Regions from separate parts of the Ruminococcus sp. AF17-12 genome, predicted to be linked through region 2. Evidence: predicted binding sites of a transcription regulator. Region 2 holds the regulator's gene; the other holds the start of a gene.

Region 1 (5,752 bases), on a different contig from region 2:
ACACATTTCCCGCAAAAAATCCGGTCATAAAAAGAAGTTCCGCCGGAAAACGTCCGGCATTTTTCCACTTCCGGTTCTCTGTCTTACTCTCCATTTACTCACCCTGTACCAGTTTACGCCTGTTTTTCCGGTAATATGACCGTTTTTCCACATGACAAAAAAAGGCCAGCCAGCTAAAAAGCTGTCCGGCCTTTGATATTTCCAGAACTTTCTTCCATTGAAAGCTTATTTTGCGTAGTCAACCGCTCTGCTTTCACGGATCACATTAACTTTGATCTGTCCAGGATACTCAAGCTCTGCCTCGATCTGCTTTGCAATATCTCTTGCAAGGAGAACCATATCTGCATCACTTACATGATCCGGCACGACCATAACACGAATTTCTCTTCCTGCCTGAATAGCAAAAGATTTCTCTACACCCTTGAATTCATTGGTGATATCCTCAAGCTGTTTCAGACGATTGGTATAGGTTTCCAGGGTCTCACGTCTTGCTCCAGGTCTTGCTGCGGAAATTGCATCAGCAGCCTGTACAATACACGCGATCAGAGATTCCGGCTCCACATCACCATGATGAGACGCAACCGTGTTGATAACGATCGGGGACTCCTTGTATTTCTTGCAGAGATCCACACCGATCTGAATATGAGAACCTTCTACCTCATGGTCAATGGATTTACCAATGTCATGAAGAAGTCCGGCACGCTTGGCCATACGCACATCCACACCAACTTCTCCTGCAAGAAGTCCGGAAAGCTGTGCAACCTCAATTGAATGTCTCAGAGCATTCTGTCCATAGCTTGAACGGAATTTCATACGTCCAAGAAGCTTCAGAAGTTCCGGATGGATTCCATGTACCCCTACATCCATGGCAGCATTCTCACCGTCTTCCCGGATCTGTGCTTCCACTTCTTTCTGGGCTTTCTCTACCATCTCTTCAATTCTTGCCGGATGGATACGTCCATCCACGATCAGTTTCTCAAGAGCCACTCTGGCGATCTCTCTCCTGATCGGATCAAATGCAGAGAGTACCACTGCCTCCGGTGTATCATCAATGATCAGATCCACACCGGTAAGTGTCTCAAGTGTACGGATATTACGGCCTTCACGACCGATGATCCTTCCCTTCATTTCATCACTTGGAAGCTGTACCACAGAAATCGTTGTCTCGGAAACATGATCCACTGCACATTTCTGAATGGCATTGACTACATATTCCCTGGCTTTCTTATTGGCATCTTCCTTGGCTCTGTTCTCAAGCTCTTTATAGAGTCTTGCAACATCCACCTTTACGTCATCTTCTACAGATTTCAGTAATTCTTCTTTTGCCTGTTCGGAGGTAAGACCTGAAACTCGTTCCAGTTCCTGTACTCCTTTTTCCTCAAGTTCATTTACTCGTTTTTCTTTTTCTTGTAACTCGTTAAATTTCGCTGTACATTCCAGCTCACGCTTCTCCACTGCATTGGCTTTTTTGTCAACAGATTCCTCTTTTGACAAAACTCGCTTCTCGTATCTCTGCAGCTCGTTTCTCCGTTCCTTGGTTTCCCTTTCCAGTTCATTTTTAGTTCGCAGAGATTCTTCCTTTACTTCAAGTAAAGTTTCACGTTTCTTGGTCTCTGCTGCTTTCAATGCTTCATCAAGAATATTCCTTGCCTTATCCTCTGCTGTACCTATGATTTCCGCATCCTTGCGTACTTTCTTGTCAACAGCAACCTTGCAAGTAACAGGAACTGCAATAAGTAGCGTGACTACCACAGCGACAATAACACCGATAATTGTGCCTGCCACAGGAGCACCTCCTTATTTAGTTTTCATTGTACAAATACAACAATACAAGTTTAGCTGTTTTTCACATTTATGTCAAGTTTTTCTCATGAAAAAGCAGATTTTGGTTAGCATATATAAACTGGCTCTTTTTCTCCGCAGAGTTATTGTTACTGTTCACTCCGTTCTCAGTAACACGCTTTGCGATGCACAGAATTTATGCTGATCGCATAAATTCGCGCGGTATGTCTCGGGTTTTCTGTGACCTTCGCTCACAAAAAACACCTCGCGGGACATTACCAGTGAACAGTAACGAGTTATTCCATATCACGGTTCACCCGGATGTTCATTTCTTCCAGGGTATGGGAAATATCCTCATACCGGAACGCTCGTCTGGCCAGATATCCATACAGCCTTCGCATCTGTCCTTCATCAAGCTCTGTGTCCGGCGCATATTTCTTCTCGATCGTCCTGCGTAATACCTCCCGCTCGTCCGGTTCCATAAGCTCTTCCATCTCATTCCAGGCATCCAGGGCAGTCTGACGGTCCACACCCTTTAACTGAAGTTCCGAGAGGATCTTCTGACGGCTCCTGGTTTCCATGCGGAAGGAGATATAGGTTCTGGCATAACGGGCATCGTTGATATACCCATAGGACTTCACATAAGCAATGGCATCTTCTACTGCCTCCGGTGAAAATTCAGCCTGACGGAGTTTATCCGTCAGGCCTTTCTCTGTGCGGTCCATATGTTCCAGAAGCCGCATGGCTTTCTTTCTTGCACGGTTTTGTTCTTCCAGATCCAGCATGGATTACTCTTCCTTCTCTGTATCTTCTGCCTGTACTGCTGCTTCTGCTGTCTCATCTGCCGGATCCAGATGATAATGTACACGAACCTTCTTCTCGATCTCATCGCGGATCTCCGGATGCTCTCGCAGGAATAATTTGGCATTCTCACGTCCCTGTCCGATCTTATCCCCTTCATATGCATACCAGGCTCCGCTCTTGTTTACGATGCAGCATTCTGCAGCCAGATCCAGGATATCTCCCTCTCTGGAAATACCGGTTCCGAACATGATATCAAACTCTGCCTGCTTAAATGGCGGAGCCACCTTGTTCTTAACTACTTTCACACGGGTGTGGTTTCCGACCATCTCACCACCCTGCTTCAATGTTTCCACACGGCGTACATCCATACGGACAGATGCATAGAATTTCAGCGCACGTCCACCGGTTGTAGTTTCCGGATTGCCAAACATCACTCCAACCTTTTCACGAAGCTGGTTGATAAAGATCACCACGCAGTTGGACTTGCTGATAACAGCCGTCAGTTTACGGAGTGCCTGTGACATCAGACGGGCCTGCAGACCTACATGGCTGTCTCCCATATCTCCTTCGATCTCAGCCTTGGGGACCAGGGCTGCAACAGAGTCCACGATCACGATATCCACAGCACCGGAACGTACCATAGTCTCTGTGATCTCCAGCGCCTGCTCTCCGTTATCCGGCTGTGAAATATAAAGGTTGTCGATATCAACACCTATACTCTTGGCATAAACAGGATCAAGAGCATGCTCCGCATCGATAAATCCTGCGATTCCGCCTCTCTTCTGCACTTCAGCGACCATATGTAAGGCTACCGTTGTCTTACCACTGGACTCCGGTCCGTAGATTTCCACGATACGTCCCTTAGGAACACCACCTACACCAAGGGCGATATCCAGGCTTAAGCATCCTGTGGGAACTGCCTCCACCTGCATATGGGAACTGGAATCTCCAAGCTTCATGACAGAGCCTTTACCGAACTGTTTCTCAATATTTCCAAGAGCCGCTTCCAGCGCCTTCTGCTTCTCTTCACTGATCATTATGTAATCTCCTATTCTTTATTCTCTTTCTAATCAGGTTTCCTTTAATTCGAACCTTTGTTCGTGTTTTCTGTATTACATAGTATTATAAAACGGAATGATTGTCAATAAGATACTTGAAAATCCCTTTGTTTTTTTGTTGACAGGATCTCTGAAAATCCGACAAAAGGCTTCCCATACATGATTTCTTTTTCCTCTCTGAACGCAAAAAAGCAGATAAAAAGATTTCCCTCTTCATCTGCTTTTTATGCAATATATTTCCTGTCACTGATCGTTGGTCAGCTTCAGTTTGTCCAGAATATAGAATACAAGGCTTAATGCCATGGCAACCACACATGCCAGCACCATACCGGTAAGCTCAACATTTCCAAGCTTCAGGGCAATTCCGGAAAGACCTACAACAAAGACAACGCTTGTCAGCGTCAGATTTCTGGACTTGCTGTAATCCACGTGATTGTCAACCAGCATACGAAGGCCGGAGGTTCCGATCATTCCGTAAAGAAGGAAAGAAATCCCACCGATCACCGGACCGGGAATGGTACTGATCAGGGCTGCCAGTTTACCAAGGAAGGAACAGCAGATAGAAAGCACTGCCGCACCACCGATCACCTGTACACTGTAAACCTTTGTCACTGCCATGACACCGATGTTCTCACCGTAAGTAGTTGTCGGCACAGAACCAAGGCATCCGGAAACTGTGGTAGAGAAGAAATCCGCAAACAGGGATCTGTGGAGACCCGGATCTTTCAGAAGATTTCTTCCAACGATCTTTCCAGTTACGATCTGATGGCCGATATGCTCGGAGGTTACCAGAAGCAATGCCGGAAAGATCGTCATAATGGCCTCAAAATTAAATTTCGGAGATGTAAAGTTGGGAAGAGCCAAAAATGCCGCTTCCCTTACCTGTGTAAAATCCAGAAGCCCGCATGCACCTGCTGCCACATATCCCACAATGATCGCGATCAGGATCGGAATAACAGAAAGGAAGCCCCGGAACAGGATCTGCCCGAATACCGCAACTCCAAGTGTGACCAGAAATACGATCACATTCTTCGGATCTACCTTCTCGTCCAGAAGTCCTGCCGTACTTGCTGCATTTCCCGCAAGTTCCAGACCGATCAGTGCCACTACCGGTCCCATTGCCGCTGTAGGAAGCACGATATCGATCCAATCTGTTCCGCACTGGCGGACGATCAATGCCACGCACATACCAGCAATACCCAGAACAACGAACCCACCAAGGGCATACTCATATCCATACTTGCTGATCACCAGAAGAGCCGGTGAAAGGAAGGCAAAACTGGAGCCCAAATAAGCCGGTGCCTTTCCTTTTGTGATGAAAATAAAAAGGAGTGTTCCCACACCATTCATCAGAAGCACAATAGCCGGACTGATACCAAAAAGGAATGGCACCAGTACGGATGCTCCGAACATGGCGAACATATGCTGGATACTTAACGGTATCAGCATCTTTGCAGGTACTTTTTCTTCGACCTGTATGATTCTTTTTTCCACTCTCAAATCCTCCTGTTTTTTATTATCTCACAGATTATAGCACAGGTTTTCACATCGTGGGAGATTTTTTACATAAATATGCAGGTATTGTGTGTTATACTGTTATTATCTCCGTAAAAACAGGCGGATTCCATAAATACAGCTGCCGTCTGTTCCGGAAGGAATTTTTCAGAAAGGAATATTCTTCTATGAAAGCATACCAACGACTTCTATCCTATGTAAAAATATCCACACCCAGCAATGAAGAAAGCTCTTCTTCCCCCTCTTCCCAGTGCCAGTTTGACCTGGCCCGGCTTCTTGTGGAGGAACTGAAAGGCCTTGGGATCTCTGATGTGTCTCTGGATGAACACTGTTACGTTTATGCACATCTTCCTGCTACAGAAGGTCTGGAGCACTGCAAAGCACTGGGCTTTATCGCTCATATGGATACGGTTTCCGATTTCTGCGACCATGCAGTCACACCGGTGGTCACAGAAGATTACGATGGAAAAGAGCTTCCTCTCGGCACAAGCGGCAGAACTCTTTCCCCGGAAATGTTCCCCCATCTTGCTTCACTTGCCGGGCGTACCCTGATCACCTCAGACGGAACCACGATCCTAGGCGCAGACGACAAG
Region 2 (5,752 bases):
ATCAGAGAATCCAGGCGTACGGACGCACAGGTTCCACTAACTGGTTTCAGTTCCGGCCTCGGAAGATCACCCGGATCTTCTATCTTCGACGCCACAACTGTGGTATGTCTTACACGACACAGATTCTCCAGAAAAAAATCTGTCATCTGACGCAGACAGAAAAAGCTCGCAGTATGATCTTCTATAAGAATATCCCCAACAACACTCCTGTCAACCCCAAGATTCAGGATCGCTCCCAAATAATCCCGATGTGTCAGATCTTCTGAAAATTTCACTGCTTTTGGCTCAAGCCGGATACAATCAATGGGATAATCCCATGTAAAAGCAAGAGCATCAGGGTGAAAGGCTACCATCTGACGCTCTGCATTCTCATATCCGCCAAAACCTTCCGCTGTAACACCCAGCTTATGAAAATTCTGACTGTTTAAAATATTCCGTTCATTTAAATTAAGAAAATCCGTAAATGTGGTAATATCTCTCTGATAGGCCAGATTTGCCAGTTCACGGATTCTCTTAACATAAAGTTCTTCTTTATCCATGAGGTTAATAACCCACTCTAACAGACGGCACAGAACCGCCAAGGATATTCTGAAGATCACCTGTAATATCTACATTATATGGTCCAAGTACAAAAATATAGCTGGATACCTGCTGAAGGCTTCCTCCAAGTGAATAACATGCACCGGAAGTAAAATCGATGATCCTCTGTGCAAGCTCCACATCGATTCCTTCAAGATTCAGGATCACGGTAGAATTATCGACCAGTGTATCCGCAATTTCTCTTGCTTCCTCCATGGTTGTAGGCTTGATCACACAAACTTCCATATTTGCAGCCTGGGAAGAACGCTTGCTTGTACGCATTGGGGTGATCTTGGAAGAAGGTGCCGGTCTGGAAATACGTTCCTGCCTTGCCGGGGCCTTGGCTGCAGCTGTCTTTGCAGATGACTTAGCAACAGGTGCCTTAACCGTTTCATCTTCCGGCTCATCCTCCAGAAAATCCTCTTCCTCGTCATTTTTTTTCTTGGAAAATTTCTCAAAAAATTTCTTCTTTGGTTTCTCTTCCATATCATCATCTTCATCGAGGAAATCGTCATCATAATCGTCCTCATCCTCAAGAAGGCTATCATCTAACAATTCGTCATCGTCATAATCGTCGTTCAGTTTGATGGCATCTAAAAACTTGTCTAAAACGCCCATTTTAAATCTCCAATCTTATTAGTCTTATAATGCGTAATTTCTTGCACCAAAAATACCAGTGCCTACACGCACCATCGTAGCGCCCTCCTGCACGGCAACCATGTAATCTCCGGTCATTCCCATACTCAGAACACTCATAGTAACATTATTAATGTTTTTAGCAGCAATGTCAACACTTAATTTCTTAAGTTCACGGAAAATTTCGCGATTTTCCTCTGCATTATCAACATAGGGAGCAATTGTCATGAGCCCCTTTATCCGAATGTGTGAAAAATCTGCGATCTGTTCTATAAGCGGTAAAACTTCTTCCGGTTTCAGACCAAATTTACTTTCTTCCTGCGCTACATTTACTTCTATAAGGATCGGAACAATAACCGCTTTTTTCGCTGCTTCTTTTTCAATCGTCTCGGCCAAGCGAAGCGAATCTACAGAATGGATCATTGCAACTTTATCCACAATATATTTTACTTTATTACGCTGAAGATGTCCGATCATATGCCATTTGACATCTGAAGGCATCTGATCATATTTATCCACGATCTCCTGCACTTTGTTCTCTCCAAAGACACGTGCTCCGGCATCATAAGCCTCCTTCAGCATTTCCACCGGTTTGGTTTTGCTTACTGCGATCAGTGTGACTTCATTCGGATCTCTGTTAATTTTATTGCAGGATTCATTAATATTTTTCTGCACCTGTGCCAAATTTTCCGCTACCATGATATAAATCCTCCTTTAATTAGTAAAGTATATCCTGTTCACTTACTTTATCTGCATTTTTCACAATACGGTCATATCGGACAAGCCCATTATAGGTTTCCTTTGATACAACCGCATATTCCTCATTTTCATCCAGGATCTCGATCCGGCGGAATACCGCATATCCCTGATTGACACAGAAAACTCCCTCCAGAACTTCTGTATCTCCGATGATAAACTTCTCTCCACTATCCGGATCAACAAGAGCATCGCCTTCTTTAAATTTATTCTTGTCTACGTAATAAATATAGCTTGTTTCCTGTGTTTCTTTGTCTGTGATCTCATCACGGCCATAGATACCGGCATTGACAAAGGTTGTCGTACTGTCGCCTTTTTTATTTCTGCCGGAAAGCATAAATCCGGATTGCTGTGTTTCATCATCCGTCGTAAGATATTTGGAAGGTATTGCATAAAACTCCTTCGTTACGATAGAAGATAACGGGATCTTTAAACCTGTCACATTGTTCGTGACAAGTTCTATTTCCAGAAACCGGTCTGACGCATATCGGATCAGTCCCTTATTAAAATCAATCTTACCGTATTTAGCCCCATCGATCTCCATGATCGAAAAGTCTCCTGTCTGCGTCAGATCATCTTTCAGGAACTTGACGCGGATCGATGTACGCTCCTTCAGATTAGCAGCCTGCTTCTCACTTAAAGGGATCAAAAGACTCCAGCGTTCATCTGTAATGATCGTATAAATATCATCTCCGGCCTTTATCTGTCCATCTGTTTTCAGATCCGTTTCCTGATAGGAATTCTGATCAAAATCAGCAGCTGTGACATTATCAACGGTTTTGGTTTCGTAGCCATCTGTAGAATACAGGATGATCCCGTCTGTCTGCGCACGGCGGATATTTGGATCACTGGAAACTATAGTTGTAACTGTGGCTTCCTCTCCATCTTCAGACGTCGTGCTTGCAGAAGAAGCTCCCGAACTGTCTGAAGCATACTGAAGGATGCTTCCATTGAGCTGATATTTAAAACTATAGGCACTGTTGAATTTGCTGGGATCAAATCCTTTGGAAAAGCTTTGCATATTACTGCGTATATCCGCCAGTTCCTCTCTGCTCAGAGAGGTTACATTGTCTGCAGATCTTGAACTGTTCAGGCTGTAGACAGCACCGTTGGCATTGATCTTGGTACCTTCCCTTGCGTAATATGTAACGTAACCGCCCGCATCTGCCTGCACTACGTTCTCTGTCATGATCGCCAGCCCTGTGTATGTCTCATTCATGGATAACGGACCGGAGGGAACCTGATAAGATTCCATATGAGAAGCTGTAAGATAAAGAATCACACTAAAGATCATATAGATAAAAATTGCTCCGAACATTACAGTTCCAATGTTCAGACCAAAAATTTTACGAAGCTTTGCTAAGAATCCCGGAGTTTTTCCGGAATGTACTTTATTATCCGGCAAATGAATGCCTCCTTTACATCGTTCATCTCTTAAAGTTCGTTTTATTGTAACATTTTATTTAAATGAATACAAGCTTTAAAACGTGCGAACATACTTTCCGAATATCCGTTTGCCATTTTTTCAAAAGTATGTTATACTATTCAAAATATAATTTCGTGATGCTGTCATATTATGGTCGACAGCAGATAAAATCAACCCAGGGAGGTAAGTACACATGACATATGGCAGAATCAGTAAAAAGCAGCAGGAAATACTGGATTATATGAAAAATGAGATCCTTAACAGAGGTTTTCCGCCCTCCGTCCGTGAAATCTGTGAAGCAGTAAACCTGAAATCCACATCTTCCGTTCACTCCCATCTGGAAGCTCTGGAAAAAAACGGATATATCCGCAGAGATGCCACCAAGCCCCGTGCGATCGAGATCATTGATGATAATTTCAATCTGGTCCGCCGCGAGGTTGTCAATGTTCCTCTTGTAGGCACTGTTGCTGCCGGACAGCCGATCCTGGCAGTGGAAAATATCGATGCTTACTTTCCGATCCCGGCTGAATATATGCCCAATGAACAAAGTTTCATGCTGACTGTCAAAGGCGACAGTATGATCAATGCAGGTATTTTTGATGGAGATCAGGTTCTTGTAAAGCAGCAGGCAACAGCAGAAAACGGCGACATGGTAGTTGCTCTGATCGATGATTCTGCAACAGTTAAGACTTTCTACAAAGAAAATGGTTATTATCGACTTCAGCCGGAGAACGACAATATGGAACCGATCATCATCACCGGTAATCTGCAGATCCTCGGCAAAGTATTTGGTGTATTTCGTTTCTTTTCATGATAATATAAACAACAGATCCCACCCAATGTAATGTGATTTAAAAAGAGAGATATCTTTAAGGTAGCTGTACAGCCCCACAAAGATATCTCTCTTTTTTTTCAGCAGAAAACTTCTGCTTTTTGATTTCTTCTTATTTAGTTCACATAATATTTTTACAGTAAACTAATATAACAAATTTTACTCATTCTCACCAAGAAATTCTTCCGCATCAAGAATCTTGCCGTCTCTCCAAATCCTCTCAAGATCGTAGAAAAGTCTGTTTTCCTCATCAAAGATATGGATGATCATATCACCGTAATCCATGAGGACCCAGCTGGAGTTTCTGGTTCCCTCGATCTGTTTTGCTTCATATCCGGCACGGCCAAGCATTTCATCTGCATTGTCAACCATTGCCTGTACCTGATTCTGGTTGGAAGCACTTGCGATCACAAAATAATCTGCGATCACGGAAACCTCATGGATATCAATGATCTTGATATCCTTTGCTTTTTTATCATCCAGTGCCTTGCAGGCGATCCGGACCATCTCTTTTTCGATACTCATAGAATTTTAATCCTCCTGTCTGTTGGCTGCATCCTGCATTTTTCTGTCATGGAGTTCTTTATAATAAACATAAGCATCCCTGGTCGTACTGTCGATTTCCTTGGGATTTTCCTCCAGATATTCCAGTGTATCCTTTAAAATCTCATACATACACTCATCCAGATCTTCAAAAGCAATCTTTCGCACCTTCGCAAGATTCGGAGCTTTGTCACGCATTGGTTCAATATAGTCTGAAATATATACGATCTTCTCAAGAAGGCTCATTCCCGGTCTTCCTGTTGTATGATAAGTGATCGCTGTCAGGATCTCTTCGTCTTTAATATCATATTTACTGCTGGCCACATAAGCCCCCAGTTTGGCATGAAGAAGAAACGGATGATCCTTTTCAAAATCTGATACCGGAATATCATGCTGGCTGCACAGCTTCAGTTTCTTTTTATTAGGAATACACTTTGCACTGTCATGAAGAAGTCCTGCAGCCTGTGCATCCTCCAGATCATAATCATAAACCATGGCAAGCGCAGCACAAGTGTACATAACCCCCATTGTATGCTCAAATCTGGCCTCATCCAGATATTTGGAAAGTTTCTTTTTTATCTTGATAAAATCATATTTTCCCATCTGAATCATTTCCTTTATAGATATCGTTTTTCTCAATATAGGAAATCACAGGCTTGGGAACATAATAGCGGAGACTCTGCCCGCTTTCATGCCAGGAACGGAGCAGCTCACTGGAAACATCAATATTCATGGTATCCAGTCGAATAAAATTCCCGTTATACTTCTGTGACAGAAGTTGCATCTGCTGATCAAGTTCCTTCAATGGAGTATGATCTCTGGTTGCCACTACCAGTACTGCTTCCTGACAAATGCGTTCCGGTTCCATCCAGGTATCAAAATTAAAAAGCGAATCTGCACCGATGATAAAATAATACTCTGTGTCCGGATTCGCTTTATTCAGCTGTTCCAGAGTCCGGTAAGTATACGTATAGCCTTCC

What was found. Region 2 encodes LexA, which represses DNA repair genes until DNA is damaged. Its sites were predicted from a motif close to CNAACANNTGTTNG; they were not measured.
Region 1: recA (recombinase RecA) is a predicted target of LexA. The motif match lies at 3,674-3,687, and genes of this name have one in related genera.

Annotation. Positions count from the first base shown of each region.
Region 1 covers NZ_QUGY01000007.1:84,689-90,440, forward strand. The annotation lists gene DWW77_RS09410 (stage II sporulation protein M) at 1-94, opposite strand, end outside; gene rny (ribonuclease Y) at 226-1,785, opposite strand; gene DWW77_RS09420 (regulatory protein RecX) at 2,079-2,567, opposite strand; gene recA (recombinase RecA) at 2,571-3,623, opposite strand; gene uraA (uracil permease) at 3,888-5,138, opposite strand; gene pepT (peptidase T) at 5,327-5,752, shown strand, end outside.
Region 2 covers NZ_QUGY01000002.1:115,544-121,295, forward strand. The annotation lists gene DWW77_RS02670 (YlmH family RNA-binding protein) at 1-539, opposite strand, end outside; gene DWW77_RS02675 (cell division protein SepF) at 544-1,197, opposite strand; gene DWW77_RS02680 (YggS family pyridoxal phosphate-dependent enzyme) at 1,222-1,914, opposite strand; gene DWW77_RS02685 (biotin/lipoyl attachment domain-containing protein) at 1,934-3,376, opposite strand; gene lexA (transcriptional repressor LexA) at 3,591-4,211, shown strand; gene rsfS (ribosome silencing factor) at 4,389-4,754, opposite strand; gene yqeK (bis(5'-nucleosyl)-tetraphosphatase (symmetrical) YqeK) at 4,761-5,375, opposite strand; gene nadD (nicotinate-nucleotide adenylyltransferase) at 5,362-5,752, opposite strand, start outside.